Linked DNA regions of Salinivibrio kushneri. The protein of the gene in region 2 interacts with the protein of the main gene of each other region in a pairwise test. Links are inferred from orthologs where the notes say so. Each region holds a gene or a part of one and is shown on either strand. Other genes may lie near its edges. The genes, in order: ybgC and plsB.

Region 1 (8,784 bases), 1.7 Mb from region 2 along the record:
AGCAACGGCAATTTTCATCGTTTTATTCTCTTGGCTCAAACCTAAGAAAGGGTATCACGGGGATTGGAGAACGACTAGCGGCTGCACATAGCAAAAAACCGCCACGAGGGCGGTTTTTTAAATGATGGCGGTGAGAGAGGGATTCGAACCCTCGATACGTTGCCGTATACACGCTTTCCAGGCGTGCTCCTTCAGCCACTCGGACACCTCACCATATTGTCTGCTACGCAAGCTATTTATTAGGTGGACTTGACCTACCCGCTGTCGCGTTAACGGGGCGTACTATAGAGAGTTGCTGCTTTGCGGTCAAGCTGTTGGTGATGGCTTTAGGTTTAAATGGCTATTCCATCACCAAAAGCATCATTATGTCTGGAAAAACTGAGTTACCCCCCGATTCAGTCGCCAACGTGTTGAGCAACAGTGTACGAGCGATGGAAGCACGCGAGTGCGAAAGCTGTTAAACTCATGGCATTGTTCAAAATACAAATAAGAGTGTTATGACGTTATCAGACTTTCTCACCCAGCATGCCGATAGCGAGCAGCTACTTAACGAAATGCAAACTCGTGGTGTGGTCACCGCGATGGCGGCCGCGCCTCATGTTATTAGCCCTAGCGAGTGGCTTCCTGTGATGTGGGGGGGTGAAGAACAAGCGCCATTTGAGAACCATGAGCAGTTTGAGCAGTACGCCAATTTGATTGTGGATATTTGGAATGAACAGCGTCAGCAGTTGTTGGAGAAAACCTGGCAATGGCCAGAAGGCTGTTTGCTGGATGACGCTGAAATTGTCAACCAAGCGACCCGCGATTTCGCCGAAGGATTGTTGCAAGGCTGGAGCCTGACCCGTGATGACTGGGAAACGCTGATGCCGGAAAACACTGATGGTAATGCCCTACTCGGTGGCGTAGTGCTGTCTATTAGCTTGCTTTACGACCCAGAAACCGCGCTTTCCACCATGGAAGCACAAGGCGCGGAAGAGCTGGCACAGTTTGAGGAAATCTTTAACGCCATGCCCACAATGTTGTGTGGTTTAACCCTCCACGGCGCGGCGTTGGCGGAAGATGCGGAAGGAGCATAAAAACGGGTTCCTAGGACCTAGAAGCCTAGGCCCTAGGAACCGCTTTACCCCTTCATTTCAGCGGCAAAGTTGAGCATGCGGTTGAGCGGGATTAACGCTTTTTCGCGCACCTTGTCGTCAACGTGGATTTCATGCTCTTCACCGCCGTTTTCAAGCGCGTTTTCAATCGCTTTAAGGCCATTCATCGCCATCCATGGGCAGTGGGCGCAGCTGCGACAGGTCGCACCCGCGCCGGCGGTTGGGGCTTCGACAAGTTCTTTTTCCGGCACCATTTGCTGCATCTTATAAAAAATGCCTTTATCGGTGGCGACAATCAGCTTTTCGTTCGGCAGCGTTTGTGCCGCTTTAATCAGCTGGCTGGTTGAGCCGACGGCATCGGCCATTTTTACCACACTGGCTGGCGATTCTGGGTGAACGAGAATCGCGGCATCAGGATACAGATGCTTCATTTTTTCCAGCGCTTGAGCTGAAAACTCATCATGCACCACGCACTCACCTTGCCATAGCAGCATGTCAGCGCCTGTTTCTTTCTCGATATAAGCACCAAGGTGGCGGTCGGGTCCCCAGATAATCGGCTTATCTTGGCTATCAAGGTGTTCAACAATCTCCAACGCAATGCTTGAGGTGACCACCCAATCGGCACGCGCTTTAACGGCGGCGGAGGTGTTGGCATACACCACCACGGTGTGATCAGGGTTAGCATCACAAAAAGCGGTAAATTCGTCCGCTGGGCAGCCTAAATCTAGCGAGCACTCCGCATTAAGTGTCGGCATTAGCACGATTTTTTCTGGGGTGAGAATTTTGGCGGTTTCCCCCATAAAGCGCACGCCAGCCACAATCAAGGTGCTTGCTGAGTGTTGGTTACCAAAGCGAGCCATTTCTAACGAGTCGGCGACACATCCGCCGGTTTCTTCCGCGAGGGCTTGGATCTCTGGATCCGTGTAATAGTGAGCAACAAGCACCGCGTCCTTTTCTTCTAACAATTGTTTGATGCGTGCAACGTGTTGTTTTTTCTCTTCGTCACTCAATGCCACAGGTTTCGGCGGAAAGGGGTAGACCCTTTGCGACGTTTCAATCACTTGGCTCATGGGATTACTCATGCTTACTTCCAGTCCGGAACTTCCATTCCGAGTAGTATAACGTGAGTGGGGGGAGAAACAATATGAAGAGAGAAGCTAGGTCCTAGGAGCCTAGGACCTTATTGCCTACATCGCGTTTTTGGCTTGTTTGGCGCTGGTTGAGTCTGGGTAGGTATCAATCACTTGTTGGAAGTATTGATTGGCTTGGTCGCCATTACCTTGTTTTTGTGCAATCAGGCCCAGCTTCAGCAACGCATCGGGGCGTTTGTTAGAGTCTTTAAACTCACTGACTGCCGTGAATTCTTGGCTGGCTTGTTCAAACTTACGTTTGGAGAAATAAAGCTGACCGAGCCAATAGTGGGCATTGGCGGTGTATACCGACTCTGGGTATGTTGAAAGAAACGCTTTAAATGCTTTGGTTGCGCCTTGGTAATCTTTCTCTTTTAAGATTAGATTAACGGCAGCTTCATAGGCTGCATTCTCAGTTTGATCAGCGGTGAAGTTAACCGCTGGCTTGTCTTCTGGCGCTTTCTCTGGCTCTGCAGGTGCTGATTGCTTCGCCGTTCTCAGGGTATCGATTTCTCGATAGAGGTCGCGTTGACGCTCAACCATTTGTTGAATGTCATAGCTGTTGCGCTCAACGTTGCCGCGTAAATTGCTCAGCTCTTGCGCCATTTGGTCAAGCTGGCGCTGCATATCGAGCTGCATTTGGTTACGTGCTTGGAGCATCCGCTCCAAACGATCGACGGCGGTGCCGCCCGCCCCTACTTCTGTCACCGGAGCAGGTGTGGCAGCCACGGGGGCTGCCACACTCACCAGTAACGCCAGCGCGAGGGTTCGCACAGAGTTACTGTTCATTGTCATATCCTTTATCCATTACCAAAAGGCTGGATTAGTATACCAATACCGCACGACGGTTTTTGGCGTAAGCTTCTTCGCTTTGGCCAAGTACCAACGGTTTTTCTTCGCCGTAGCTCACGATAGAGATCTGGCTCGCCGGTACGCCCAGCGCTTGTAGATATTTAGAAACCGCTTCGGCACGACGCTCGCCCAGGGCAATGTTGTACTCAGGCGTACCGCGCTCGTCAGCGTGACCTTCTACGACCACTTCCATCGCTGGGTTCGCACGCAGGTAAGTGGCGTGGGCATCCAACATGTCTTCGTATTGTGGCAGTACTGATGAGTCGTCAAAGTTGAAGTAAACGGTTTGCGACTGACGCAGTTCTTGGTTACGAATTTGTTGCTCTGTCATTGAGCCTTGGCCGTCAACAGGAGAAACAACGGTGGTGCCGTTTTGGTTGGTTGATTGGCCAGAACCACTGCCTGTTGAGCTATCGTGTGAGCTACACGCAGCCAGAGTAAACATCGGCAGTGCCACCGCCAGACCTTTCAGTACTTTATTGATTTGCATTCTATTTTCCTTTTCTAGAAAGTTAGCGCACGTTGTTTAAAATTAAAAACTACAGGTAAGGTGACCAGGCTGGTGCACGCACGCGCCCGTTGGTTGCCGGTAACCGCGCTTTAAAGCGGCCGTCTACGGAGACGAGTGACAACACATTCTTACGTCCATATACCGAGCTGTAAATCACCATGCTGCCATTTGGCGCAATGCTTGGCGACTCATCCAACAAGGTTTTGGTTAGGATTTGCACCGCCCCGCTGTTTAAGTCTTGCTTTGCAATGTTATAGCCAGACGATGATTGATTTACCATAATCAAATGACGGCCATCGGGTGTCAGTTGCCCACCCATGTTCTGATTGCCTTGCCACGTGATCCGTCGGCTAGTTCCGTCGTCTAAATTTACGCGATAAATCTGTGGTTTGCCACCCCGGTCAGAGGTATAGATCAGCGAGTTACCATCAGGATCCCAAAATGGCTCGGTGCTATTGGCACGGCCGTGGGTAATTTGCGTCAATTTTTTGCTGTTCAAATCGAAGGTGTACACCTGCAAGCTGCCCGTTTTGGAGAGCACCAAGGCTAACTTATTGCCATCAGGCGAAAACTGTGGCGACCCATTGTGACGAGGGTATGACGCAATTTTCTCACGTTGGCCGGTGTAGATGTTCATGATAAAGATCTCTGCCTGACCATTTTCAAAGCTGACGTAGGCAAGTTTACGACCATCCGGTGACCAAGACGGTGACATCAAAGGCTGTTTGGAACGCAAGATCAAACGCTCGTTATAGCCGTCGTAATCCGACAATCGCAGTTGATAGGGGTAGTCGTTTTCTTTATCAATCACCACATAAGCGATACGGGTTAAGAACGCGCCCTTTTCGCCGGTGAGCTGCTCATAAACAATATTGGAAATCCGGTGCGCATAGCGGCGCAAGTCGCTCTCTTTGACCGTAGCGCGGTTGTTGACCAGCAAGTGATCATCGGTTTGCACCAACTCGCCATCGGCGCCTAGGCCTTTGCTGTCCCCACCGGTGAGCTGGCCCCGAACGATATCAATCAGCTGATAATCAATTTGATAGCGACCGTCCGAGGTCGGGGTAATCGTACCTGTGACCACCGCATCCACTCCCAGCGAGGTCCAAGCGTTGTAATCTACGTCAGTATCGCTATACGGAGTTTGTGGCATCTCGCTGACCGCCAGCGGGTTAAACTTACCGCTGCGACGTAAATCAGAACCGACCACCCCAGAAATATCCTCGGGTAGTTCGCCTTGCCCTTTCCATTGAAACGGGATCACACCAATTGGGCGCGCGGTATTCACCCCTTCGGTGATCACCAATTTAAGCGCGGCATGTGCCGGTTGAGTCAGTATCGATAGACAGGCAAAAAGCATCACCATCGCGGCGATACGCCATGTTCGCAAACGATCCTGACTTTTGCTTGTCACACTGCTTGTGCCACCGCAGGGGCTCACTTCCATCATGTTTGGTATCCTGTCGTTTAGTTAGGTCTAACGGTCAACTCGATATCACGTAGTTTGGCAATAATATCGCCATCTTCCGGCATTGGAAACTGAGACACAGACGCCACCGCGGTCTTGGTCGCGCGACACAGCCGCGTGTTGCCCGCCTTTTCTTCCACATTAAGCAACAGGCCGGTCGGTGACAAGCGCATATTCACCACGCACTCTTGGCCACTTAGGCCATCGTCTACGATCAGCCGTTGCTGGATCATCTGTGTAAAAATGGCGCCGTACCGCGCCACTTCATCTTGAATAAATTGCCCGCGCGCGGTTTGCCGTTGGCTGGCTTCCGACTCAAGGCCCGAGAACAAATCGTTCAGTGCCGCCTCTTGCGCTTTGCGCTCCGCTTCTTGGCGAGCTTGTTCGGCTTTACGCGCCTCTTCTTCCGCTTTTTTACGCTCGGCAAGCTTACGCTGTCGCTCGGCTTCGGCTTTTTTCGCTTCTTCCTCAGCTTTACGTTGCGCAGCGAGCTTTTCTTGCCGTGCTTTTTCCGCTTTCTCCGCCGCTAATTCGGCTTTGCGCTTCTCTTCTAACTTGCGCTGCCGTTCGCGCTCGGCCTGCTCGGCTTTTTGCTTGGCAATACGCGCTTGCTCTTCTGCTTTGGCCTTTTGCTCGGCAATTCGCTTTTGCTCTTCCCGTGCCTGGCGCTCAGCTTCCAGCTTTTGTCGTTTTACTTCGCGAAGGCGCTGCTCTTCTTGTTCGCGCTGCTGCTCAAGGCGTTTCGCTTGCTGCTCTAACCGTTTAAGTCGCTCCGCTTCTTCGCGTTTGGCCTGATCGCGCTGCTCGCGAATTTTCTTCGCTTGTGCATTGACGACCGCCGGATCAATCACAGTGGCATCAATCGCGCGACCCGCTTTAGGGGTTGGTGTTGAGTCAGAGCTAAAGTCTGCGCCCCACAACAGCACAATGACTAATACCACATGCAACACGGCAGATATCGCCAGTGCGGGCATCAGCGAATCTTTGCCTGATTTTTTATGGGTTGGTTTATCGCTTGGCTCGTTCATCATCCTCACCTACGACTCGTACGGCTCTGTCATTAAGCCCACCGACGACACGCCGGCTTGGTTTAATGCATCAAGCGTCAGGATGATTTCTGAATAAGGCACTCGGCCATCACCGCCCACTAACACGGGTGATTTGGGATTTAGCTGCAGCTCAGCTTTAACGCGTACTAGGATTTCTTCCAAGCTCAAACCGCGCGTCATATCACCATTATTGACACTGAGCCCGAGCTGACCGTCTTTATCTACTTCTACAATAATAAAGGCGCCGCTATCTTCCTCTTCAGCCAGCTCTGCCGCTGTTTTCGCTTGTGCCGTTTGTGGCAGATCGACATCCACCCCCTGAGTCACGAAGGGGGCGGTCACCATAAAGATAATCAGCAGTACCAGCATCACATCAATGTAGGGGACGACATTGATTTCCGCCGTCATCTTGCGCCGCTTAGGTTGATACGCCATGGATCACTCCTGGGTTGCCGCAAACGCTTGACGATGAAGAATGCTCGAGAACTCTTCCATAAAGTTCATGTAGTTGTGCTCAAGTTTACCCACTTTAGATGTCAGGCGGTTGTACGCCATCACCGCTGGGATCGCCGCGAACAGACCCATCGCGGTTGCCACCAAGGCTTCAGCAATCCCGGGGGCCACCATCGCCAGCGTGGCCTGTTTTACCGCGCCTAGAGCGATAAAGGCATGCATGATCCCCCACACAGTACCAAACAAGCCAATATACGGGCTGATCGACCCGACGGTAGCCAAGAATGGCAGGTGGGTTTCCAGCTCTTCCACCTGTTTTGATAGCGACACACGCATCGCCCGCGACGTGCCTTCCATTACCGCTTCAGGCACTTTGTCGTTGCTACGGTGCAATCGCGCGAATTCTTTAAAGCCGGCGTAAAAAATCTTCTCGCTGCCGGTCAAATTGTCTTTGCGCGCTTGCACTTCTTGGAATAGTTGAGAGAGATCGATCCCAGACCAAAATCTGTCTTCAAACCGTTCCGCTTTGTTAAAGGCTTGCTTCATCACCTTGGAGCGCTTGATGATCATTGCCCATGACACCACTGACATACCCAGTAATATCAGCATCACTACCTTGACAAGCAAGCTTGCTTGCAAAAACAGGTCGAGAATGGAAAGTTCAGCGGTCACGTCATCATCTCCGATTTAATCTGTGTTGGAATCGATTTGGGTTTCATGGTTGTTGGGTCGACACAGGCTATCTTAACCGTCGCCGCACACAATGCTTTTTGGTCAGAATTCACCAAGCTTTGACAAAAGGTCATGCTGGCGCGCCCCATGGCTGACACTGTGGTGACAACCTCTAGCGCGTCATCAAGCCGCGCGCCACGATGAAAATCAATGTCCATGTGACGCACCACAAAGGCCGTGTGATCGGCAAAGAGCGCTTGTTGATTGACACCGATCTCACGCAACAGTTCAGTGCGAGCACGCTCAAAGTAGTTGAGATAGTTAGCGTGATAAACCACCCCACCAGCGTCCGTGTCTTCATAATACACACGAATGGGCCAGCGAAACGGCGTTGATTCTGTCATGTCTCTACCCATGATCGGTTTACTATAGGCAATTACTATACCTAAGTTGTGGATGTATAGAAATGCCGAGACCGCGCGGCTGGCGCATTGGTCGCCCATCAAGCGGTCGAGAAGTGATGTGCAGCAAAAAACACGCAATTACTGACACGCGAGTGATGAAAAAAGCACCACTCGGGTGCCTTTGTCATTCGTTTGTCACTTTGCGCTTTTTAGCGGGCGCCTCACTCAACTAGCGCAGCCACATCAAGGCGAGCAAAAGAAGGGAAACGCCCCACCCGAATGGCGGCCAGGTGAGCCATCGACTCCATTTACCTTGCGCGGTAAAACCGACGGCATGAATCACCCCCACACAGGTGGCGTACAGCAGCCCCACCCCCATCGGAAACGTGACACCGCCCATGCGCTGGGCAAAGGCGTCTGGCGCCCACATCACTTGGCCACCCCAGCACAGGGCACTGGCCAGTGAGAGCAGACGCCAAAGGCCAGAAAAATGCTGGCCTAAGGGAGCAGGTTGGCGCTCACTCATTATCGTGATCCATCGCTTCGGTGTGCTCTAACCATAAGGCGTTGATAATGCCAAAGGCGCATGCCAGTAGCACACCAAGAATCCACGTGAAATACCACATATGCAAGCTCCTCAATCAGTACAGTGAGTGTGTGTTGTCTTCAATATATTGCGCGTCTAAGCGGCCAAACATCTTAATGTAACACCACAGGGTGTAAGCCAAGATAATCGGCACAAACACCGCAGCCACGATAGTCATAATCGACAAGGTCAGCTCGCTGGAAGTGGCATCCCACATGGTCAAACTGTGGCCTGGGAAGGTGCTTGATGGCATCACAAACGGGAACATCGCGATACCTGCGGTCAAAATCACCCCCGCCACGGCTAAACTCGAGAACAAGAAAGCCCAGCCGCCACGCTCAAGGCGCGATGCCAGCAGTGCCAGCAGTGGCATCACCGCACCGACCAGCGGTGCTAACCAGAGGATTGGCATCGCTTGATAGTTACGCATCCAAGCGCCACTTTGCACTGCGACCTCTTTCGCCAGTGGGTTAGAAGCGGCTTGGTTCGCTGCCTCACTGACCACCACGAAGCCATCCATATTTTGTACCCAGAAGCCTGCCGCCACGAATAGCACTGTGGTCAA
Region 2 (8,969 bases):
GCAGTGGTTAGCGCTGTCGCCAGCCTATCAGTGGAGCCTATTGGCCGCCTTTGCTTTGTTTGTCTATCAGCAATACCTCGCCAGAGAGCGCGAACGAATGGCGTGCTTCAAAGCCTTTTTGAACAATAACTATGTCGGCCTAGTGATTTTTATTGGTGTATTGCTAGGTGTATACGGTTAGCCGAGTTTGAAAAAAGCATGATAAAAAAGGCGCTCCTTGGTTTGGTAAAGCGCCTTTTTTGATCAGGATTGATTGATGAACGGACGGTTTCGCTTAGCTTTTGTCCGCCTTGTGCGTACCTAGTGGCTGATTAAGCACCGCTTGAATGGTCAATTGCACTTCCGGTGAAATTAACTCGCACACTAAATTGTTCAGTGCGGCGATACGCTCGGCATTGGCTTTGGCATCATCATCGAGATAGCCTTGCTCACGGAGTGTATCGACGAAGGTGCTAAATACGCCTTTATCAAAAAACTCAGGTGCATTAATACCGTGTAAGCGGCTCAGGCGCTGCGCCAGCATTTGGCTGTGTTTTTCCAAATCGCGCTTATCAATGTGCGGCTGGTGGCTGAATAAGGTGAGCGTAATCGCGTAGCGCTGCAGCGTCTCGGCAATGGTACGCCCCAGCAATTGCAGTTCACCGAGCTTCGCCTTGTTCATAGTCACTTTGCCATCGTCACAACACAGTAGCGACTGATCGTGCATCGCATGTAGCAAGGCATCGAAATAGCTTTCGAGTCCCGCGTCATCAAAGCTCATAAAGAGCTCGGCTTTGAGCAAGGGATACAGCTGCTGCACGCAAGCCCGCAAACCCGATTGGCTGATTGACTGGTGGGTCACCAATATTTGTGCGATCAGCGATGGCAGCGCCACCAGATGAATCACATTGTTGCGGTAGTAAGTCATTAAGATGGCTTGTTGGCGATCCAAAGAAATCACTTCACCCATGGTGTCTTTTTCGACAATCAGTTTGTTGAGTGATAACGCGTGATCGACCAAATCCGCCGGTGAATCTTGAGGGACACTGCTGCTTGGCGAGTAAGGCGCTTGCGTTAACAAGGCCTTATACACACCCAGTTGTGTTTCGAGTGCCTCACGGCTTAAGGCGCGCTGACGCGAGGCCAGCAACGCGGTGGCACATAAGTTGAGGGCGTTAGTGGCCGCCGCATCGTTAATGTGGGTCATCACCTTGGTGGCCAAATCGCTGACGACTGGGTTCATCCACGCTGGCTTTTGTGGCTCGATCGGATTGACGTAGTCATGCCAGTCAGGGACTTGTTCATTAAGGTGCTGATTGAGTGCAATGGGCTCGCCAAAGTTAACGTAACCGAGGCCATAATTACGCAGTTTGCGCACGATACCTAGCACCTGGCCAAAGCTTTCTTTCTCTTTGCGTTGGCCTTGAAGTTCTTTGGCGTAGGTGTTGACCTCCATCACGTGCTCGTAGCCGATATAGACAGGCACCAAGGTAATGGGGCGCTGTTGACCGCGAAGCATCGCTTGCAAGGTCATGGCGAGCATGCCCGTTTTCGCTGGCAGTAAGCGGCCTGTGCGAGAGCGGCCTCCTTCGGCAAAGTACTCGACCGAGTAACCTCGGGCAAATAGCTCGGCCAAGTACTCGCGGAAAACGGTGGAATACAGGCGGTTGCCCTTAAAGCTACGACGAATAAAGAAGGCACCACCACGGCGGAACAAGGGTCCGGCCGGGAAGAAGTTGAGGTTCACACCAGCGGCAATATGCGGCGGTACCAAGCCCTCTTTGTATAACACGTACGAAAGTAGCAGGTAATCCATGTGCGAGCGGTGGCAGGGCACGTAGACAATCTCGTGGCCATCTTGCGCCAATTGACGCACACGCTCGGCGTTGTTGACATGAATGCCTTGATAGAGCTTGTTCCACAGCCAAGTAAGAATGCGGTCACTGTAACGAATCAAACGATAGGAAAAGTTGGCGGCGATCTCTTCCATCATATCGACCGCTTCTTTACGGACTTTCTCCACCGAAACGTCACGGCTTTGCGCTTCGTCGTGTACCACTTTATCGATGGCTTTCGACGCAAGCAGTCGCTTAAACAGCAAGCCACGGTTGGGCAAGCGCGGCCCTGAAGCGGCAAGCTTTTGGCGCGAGAAGTGGATCATTGCCACCCGCGCCAGTTTATGGGCGATGGCTTGGTCGGTGCCGTGCCTGTCGGCCATATAACGCAGCGACACCGCCTGGCTGATACGCACCATGCCATCCCGGCCACGAGTAAGAATGGTCCACAGCTTCTCGGGGCCATTCATTGCGCGCAAAATAGCTTGGTGGCGCTGGGTTTCATTGCCCGGATCGCGCTGCCAAAGCACCGAGGCAGGCACGAGTTGAATATCTAGCTCGCTATCTTGTCGGTGTAAATGGAGTAAGTCTTTAAAATGCGCGAGCGAGCGTGCAGGCAGATCGTCATCGCCGGAAAACACCTTGCGTCCGTGGCTAATAAACACGTAGCGCGGCAAGGTGACATCGCCAATGGTCAAGGGCGTTAACGGATCGGGAAGCCCTTGACGCAGACACGTACGCCGTAAGGTTAATAAATCGGAATGAGACCGAAACGGCAACACATACACGATGGGCCGTGCGAGTGACAGATTAAGCTGTTCGACCGGTTCAGAGGGAATACATTGGGTTTTTACCCAGGCAGAAAGCGGCAAATTCAATAGCTTGTAATAAATCTTTTGCCAGAGCGCCATGATTGTCAGTGCCTCAAATTCAAAATGCGCGCCAAGGATAGCAGAAAAGTGCCGCGAACTTGCAAACAAAGGTCGAGATTTACCGCTCTCCTGCGTGCAATCGGCGGCGTTCACGAGAATGCGATCCGCTTCTCGTGCGCATAATTAGTGCTTTTCAAGCCGTAGATTACTGGATATACTCACAGTTAACTGTATAAAAAGACAGGTAAGAGCATGAAGCCGTTAACCGCGAGACAGCAACAAATCTTCGATTTGATTAAAGCCCACATTGAAGAAACAGGAATGCCCCCGACCCGCGCCGAGATCGCCCGTCAATTGGGGTTTCGTTCCGCGAATGCCGCAGAGGAGCATTTAAAAGCCTTGGCCCGTAAAGGTGTGTTGGAAATCATTCCAGGGGCATCACGTGGTATTCGTTTGATCAGTGAAGAAGAAGTGGTCACGCCCGAAGAGCAAGGGCTGCCCTTAATTGGTCGTGTCGCCGCCGGTGAGCCAATACTGGCGCAAGAGCACGTCGAAAGCCACTATCAGGTCGATCCTGCTCTGTTCAAGCCCAATGCTGACTTCCTGCTTCGTGTCAATGGGATGAGCATGAAAGACATCGGTATTCTCGACGGTGATTTGCTGGCGGTACACAAAACGCAAGATGTGCACAACGGCCAAGTGGTGGTTGCCCGTGTCGATGACGATGTGACCGTGAAGCGTCTTGAGAAAAAAGGTTCGCAAGTGGTGCTTCATGCTGAAAACGACGAATTTATGCCAATTTCGGTGGACTTAACCGCACAATCGCTGACTATTGAAGGCGTCGCTGTGGGCGTGATCCGTAATACCGACTGGATGTAATCTGGACCTTGGCGGGCGATAGCGTCCGCCATTGGAACGCGGTTAAAAAAACACCTTTGCATTCTTGCTCAGTTAAACGATAATTATTATCATCAGTGATTATCGTGTGTGGAGGTGTCCGTGCGTACTCAACAGCATTCTGTTCCCAGTAAGCTATTTAAGCCAATGTGGCTGCGCAGTCGTGAGAGCCTGACTGACGACGGCGTGATCTATGATCCCATGGCGGCTGCCGCTTGCCAGGGGTGCGTGTTGCAACCTGAATGTGACTGGCACAACCTAGATCAAACCCAGCTTCTCTATGCCACGCTGACCAGCCAATGCGATGGCATCGTAAAACAATTCTTAGCCCAGCATCCCACTGCGTGGATTATTAACGTGGGTGGCGGACTCGATACCCGTTTTTACCGACTAGATAACGGCCGCTGTCGCTGGTTGGAAGTGGACGTGGACGAGACCCTGCTCTGGCGAGAGCGCCTCTTTCATACCAGTGAGCGTTTTCGCATGGTGCAAGGTTCGGTAAAGCAGCTTGATTGGCTGGAGCAACTGGCGGTGCCTGCTGGTCATCCCACCATGCTGATTTGCGATCAAGCCTTGCTAGAATGCACTAACCAAGAAATTTCTGCCTTTTGCCACCACATTAGCCGTTATTTCCCTCAACTTGAGGCTTGTTTGGTCTTGGCGGGGGATAAATGTCATACCCGAATGGGTCAAAAACTCGGCTGTGAGCGCTATCAACACGGATTCACCGATCCCAGAATGGCGATCATTAATGCGTTACCTTGGGCGTGTCGCGTGGAAGAAAAATCTCCGCTCGATAAGCCGTGCCCACGGTGGCGTCTATGGCAGCGTGCACTGGCAGCGATGCCTCGCTATCGCCTCCGCTTTACGCCGGTGGTGCTACATATCGAAATCTGATGCCATGGAGCCCCCTGCTTACTGTGTTGAGCATCAGTATGTGCTTGGCATCACAATCTTTTTCCCTCTGTTTTTTTGTCCTTTGGGCAAACCTCTCCTAAATTGAATGTAAATAAAACGTTAATGAATGTGACCAGCTGTATCGAGGTTTTTCCTTAACGACGGCTTGCTGATATCGCTACTCTGACCGCTATCACAGCGTGCGACGTTGATATGTGGCGACAAGCAGTAAGGCTTTGCATTGATGCCGTGAGGCAGGAGGGAGCCGTGCTGAGGCACCAACGACGAATCCTAGCGCTGAGTTTAATAATGTTCAGTGGCGGTGCAGTAGCCACAGAGCGCGAAGGCTGGAATCTCACCCAAGGGGTGACGGCCATCAGCCAGCAGGTGTATGACCTGCATATGACCATTTTCTACATCTGTGTCGCAATTGGCGTACTGGTGTTTGGGGTAATGTTTTGGGCCATCATCCGTCACCGTAAATCCAAAGGCGCGAAGCCTGCCTCATTCCATGAAAGCACCAAGGTAGAAATTGCGTGGACGCTCGTGCCGTTTTTGATTTTGGTTGGTATGGCGATTCCGGCCACCCAGGTGTTACTTGATATGGAAGACACCACCGAGCCGGAGCTCACGGTGCAGGTCACGGGCTCACAATGGAAGTGGCATTATCGCTATTTTGACCATGACGTTGCCTTCTTTTCACTGCTTGCCTCCAGCCCCGAACAAATCCGCAATGAAAGACAAAAGCGCGACACCTATTTGCTCGAGGTTGATCAGCCGTTGGTGTTGCCAGTCGGGCGCAAGGTGCGTTTTTTAATCACCTCACAAGATGTGATTCATTCGTGGTGGGTGCCCGCCTTTGCGGTGAAGAAAGATGCTAACCCCGGTTTTATTAATGAGGCGTGGACCAAAATTGATAAGCCCGGCATTTATCGCGGCCAATGTGCAGAGCTGTGTGGTAAAGACCACGGCTTTATGCCGATTGTGGTGATTGCCAAGCCGCAAGAGGAATTTGATGCTTGGGTGCAAAAAACGGCCCTAGCACAGCAAAAAGCGCGCGAAGAGGAGCAACGCTTGCTGGACATGGAAATGCCGATGGATGAGCTGATGGCGCTTGGCAAACAAGTGTATGACAGCCGTTGTGGCATGTGTCATCAAAGCGAAGGACAAGGGATGCCGGGTGTGTTCCCCGCGTTGGCCGGCGCTGAGATTGCCATTCAACCGGATAGGTTGGTCGATCATATTGATATTGTCGTCAACGGCAAAGCAGGTACCGCCATGCAAGCGTTTGGTCCGCAATTGTCGCTCAAAGAATTGGCGGCGGTGGTGACCTATGAGCGTAATGCGTGGGGCAATGACACCGGTGATACCGTACAAGCTGCGCAAATCAACGCGGTAAAGTCAGGTGAAGATCTTTAGGAGCGCGTGATGACAGATACTACCCCAGATACCTTGCATGACGATCATCACCATAAACCGCGTGGGATCATGCGTTGGGTGTTGACCACCAACCACAAAGACATTGGCTCCATGTATCTGATTTTTAGCTTCACCATGTTCTTACTGGGTGGGGCGATGGCGATGGTGATCCGTGCTGAGCTTTTCCAGCCCGGCTTGCAACTGGTTGAGCCTAACTTTTTCAACCAAATGACCACAGTACACGGTTTGATCATGGTGTTTGGCGCGGTGATGCCTGCGTTTACCGGTTTGGCTAACTGGATGGTGCCGATGATGATAGGGGCGCCGGACATGGCGCTGCCACGAATGAATAACTGGAGCTTTTGGATCCTGCCGTTTGCGTTCTTACTGCTTATTGGTTCCTTGTTTATGGAAGGCGGCGGCCCTAACTTTGGCTGGACGTTTTACGCGCCGCTGTCGACCACTTATAGCCCAGACAGTACCGGCCTGTTTGTCTTTGCTCTGCATATCATGGGGATCAGCTCAATCATGGGGGCCATCAATGTGATTGTCACCATCACCAATATGCGTGCGCCGGGCATGACCTACATGAAAATGCCGCTGTTTGTTTGGACGTGGCTGATCACGGCTTTTTTGCTGATTGCGGTAATGCCGGTATTGGCAGGGGCAGCCACCATGGTGCTTACCGATAAGTACTTTGGTACCAGCTTTTTTGATGCCGCGGGGGGCGGCGATCCTGTGATGTTCCAGCATATTTTCTGGTTCTTTGGTCACCCCGAGGTCTACATCATGATTTTGCCCAGCTTTGGCATTATCTCGGCCATTGTCCCAGCGTTTTCACGTAAGCGCCTGTTTGGCTATAGCTCGATGGTGTATGCCACCGCCTCGATCGCGGGGTTAAGCTTTTTGGTATGGGCGCACCATATGTTCACCACCGGGATGCCTGTGTTTGCCGAATTGTTTTTCATGTTCTGCACCATGCTGATCTCGGTGCCGACTGGGGTGAAGGTCTTTAACTGGGTCGCCACCATGTGGCGAGGATCCTTGACCTTTGAAGTGCCCATGTTGTTTGCAATTGCCTTTATTGTGCTGTTCACCATCGGCGGGTTTTCGGGCTTGATGCTGGCGATCACGCCGGTCGATTTTCAGTATCACGATACCTATTTTGTGGTCGCGCATTTCCACTATGTGCTGGTTTCGGGGGCGGTGTTCTCGATTATGGCCGCGGCTTACTACTGGCTCCCCAAGTGGACCGGCCATATGTTTAATGAAACCTTGGCCAAGTGGCACTTTTGGTGCTCGGTGATTTCGGTCAATGTGCTTTTCTTCCCCATGCACTTTCTGGGACTGGCGGGGATGCCACGCCGGATCCCTGATTATGCGCTGCAATTTGCGGACGTGAACGCCATTGTCAGCATCGGTGGCTTTGCCTTCGGTTTATCGCAACTGATCTTCTTGGTTGTGGTGGTTAAGTGCGCACGTGGTGGTGCACCAGCAGCTGCCAAGCCGTGGGATGGCGCGGAAGGTCTGGAGTGGACCGTGCCTTCACCGGCACCGTATCACACCTTTGAGACACCACCGGATCTGAAGGAGGTGCGCGATGGCCACTGAGTCCGCGCGCTCCGTGCGCCGCTTACTGCTGCTCGCCGTGGCGATGTTTGGCTTTGCGTTTGCCTTAGTGCCTTTGTACGACGTGTTCTGTGAAGTCACTGGGATCAATGGCAAAACCGATAATGAGGTCGCCGCATCCAGTGCGGGTATTGACCAAGACCGCTTGGTGACTGTCGAGTTTATTGCCTACACCAACCCAGGGATGCGCTGGACGTTTGAGCCGCAAGTTAATCAGATGCAAGTGCATCCTGGTGAGACCCATACCATCAATTACCTAGCGACCAACAATGCGCGTTATGACACGGTAGGCCAAGCGGTGCCTTCGGTCTCGCCGGGATTGGCGGCACAGTACTTTAATAAAATCGAATGTTTTTGCTTTAACCGTCAGCCACTGCCGCGTGGTGAGGATGCCTCCTTACCGCTTATCTTCTACGTGGATCCCGAGTTGCCGGATGATATTAACCACTTAACGCTGGCTTACACCTTGTTTGATGTGACTGCCAGCGCCAAAGAATAAGGAGGCGCTCATGGCGACGCCTGAACGTTACTATGTCCCTGCGGCGAGTATTTGGCCGATTGTTGGTGCGGTGGCGCTGTTCCTGATTGCCGCTGGCGCAGGCGCCACGGTGGGTGGCTTGTTTGGTGGCAACGGCCCTTGGTTGTTGCTGGCAGGCACTGTGCTTATTTTGATTATGCTCACCGGCTGGTTTCGCGACGTGATCCGCGAATCTATGCAAGGGCTGTACTCGGCGCAAATGGACCGTTCTTTTCGCCAAGGAATGAGCTGGTTTATTTTCTCTGAGGTGATGTTTTTTGGCGCTTTTTTTGGTGCGCTCTTTTATGCCCGTTTTATCGCTGTCCCGTGGCTCGGTGGTGCGAGTAACAATGCGATGACCGCAGAGGTACTCTGGCCGGATTTTGTCGCCCAGTGGCCACTCACTTTAACCCCGGGCGGGATTGAAACCACCGCGATGCCGGCGATGGGGCTGCCCTTGCTTAACACACTGATCCTACTGACCTCGTCGGTCACGCTCCATATTGCCCATACCGCGATTGAAAAAAATCAGCGTGAGCGATTGAAAGGCTTTTTACTGGTGACTGTGCTGCTTGGAGCACTGTTTATGTTCTTTCAAGGCGAAGAGTATGTGCACGCCTATCAAGAAATGAATCTGCGTCTCGACTCCGGGGTGTATGGCAATACCTTTTATCTATTAACTGGCTTTCATGGTCTACACGTGACTTTGGGCACCATCATGTTGTTGGTGGTGTGGCTACGTGTGATGCGTGGGCATTTTAGCCCTGAGCATCACTTTGGCTTTCAAGCCAGTGCCTGGTATTGGCACTTTGTCGATGTGGTCTGGCTATGCCTGTTTGTCTTTGTGTATATCTTGTAGCTCAGTAAGGGCGCGGGTTGGGGGCAATCCAGCCCATGGAGAGCGCAATCAGCAATAACACGAAG

What was found.
Region 1: the proteins of plsB (region 2) and ybgC interact in binary tests that used the Escherichia coli proteins (3 or more experiments, as listed by UniProt). The link is inferred for Salinivibrio kushneri from one-to-one orthologs.

The regions. Positions count from the first base shown.
Region 1 is NZ_CP114588.1:1,824,581-1,833,364, forward strand. Bases 5,930-8,784 are described here. They hold ybgC (tol-pal system-associated acyl-CoA thioesterase), read right to left. Parts: upstream 7,634-8,784; coding sequence 7,226-7,633; downstream 5,930-7,225. Other genes in these bases: tolA (cell envelope integrity protein TolA), read right to left, coding at 5,930-6,083; tolR (protein TolR), read right to left, coding at 6,093-6,539; tolQ (protein TolQ), read right to left, coding at 6,543-7,229; N8M53_RS08645 (cyd operon YbgE family protein), read right to left, coding at 7,863-8,159; cydX (cytochrome bd-I oxidase subunit CydX), read right to left, coding at 8,152-8,259. In the rest of the region: N8M53_RS08590 (nucleotide sugar dehydrogenase), read right to left, coding at 1-18; N8M53_RS08600 (UPF0149 family protein), read left to right, coding at 498-1,076; quinolinate synthase NadA, read right to left, coding at 1,121-2,164; tol-pal system protein YbgF, read right to left, coding at 2,282-3,013; peptidoglycan-associated lipoprotein Pal, read right to left, coding at 3,048-3,566; Tol-Pal system beta propeller repeat protein TolB, read right to left, coding at 3,616-4,953; more of tolA, read right to left, coding at 5,055-5,929.
Region 2 is NZ_CP114588.1:96,283-105,251, forward strand. The notes cover bases 1-3,040. They hold plsB (glycerol-3-phosphate 1-O-acyltransferase PlsB), read right to left. Parts: upstream 2,726-3,040; coding sequence 275-2,725; downstream 1-274. Other genes in these bases: ubiA (4-hydroxybenzoate octaprenyltransferase), read left to right, coding at 1-181; lexA (transcriptional repressor LexA), read left to right, coding at 2,939-3,040. Also shown: more of lexA, read left to right, coding at 3,041-3,565; N8M53_RS00480 (class I SAM-dependent methyltransferase), read left to right, coding at 3,686-4,480; coxB (cytochrome c oxidase subunit II), read left to right, coding at 4,790-5,899; ctaD (cytochrome c oxidase subunit I), read left to right, coding at 5,909-7,510; N8M53_RS00495 (cytochrome c oxidase assembly protein), read left to right, coding at 7,500-8,027; N8M53_RS00500 (cytochrome c oxidase subunit 3), read left to right, coding at 8,038-8,904; N8M53_RS00505 (DUF2909 family protein), read right to left, coding at 8,906-8,969. UniProt on the Escherichia coli protein: Catalyzes the transfer of an acyl group from acyl-ACP to glycerol-3-phosphate (G3P) to form lysophosphatidic acid (LPA). This enzyme can utilize either acyl-CoA or acyl-ACP as the fatty acyl donor.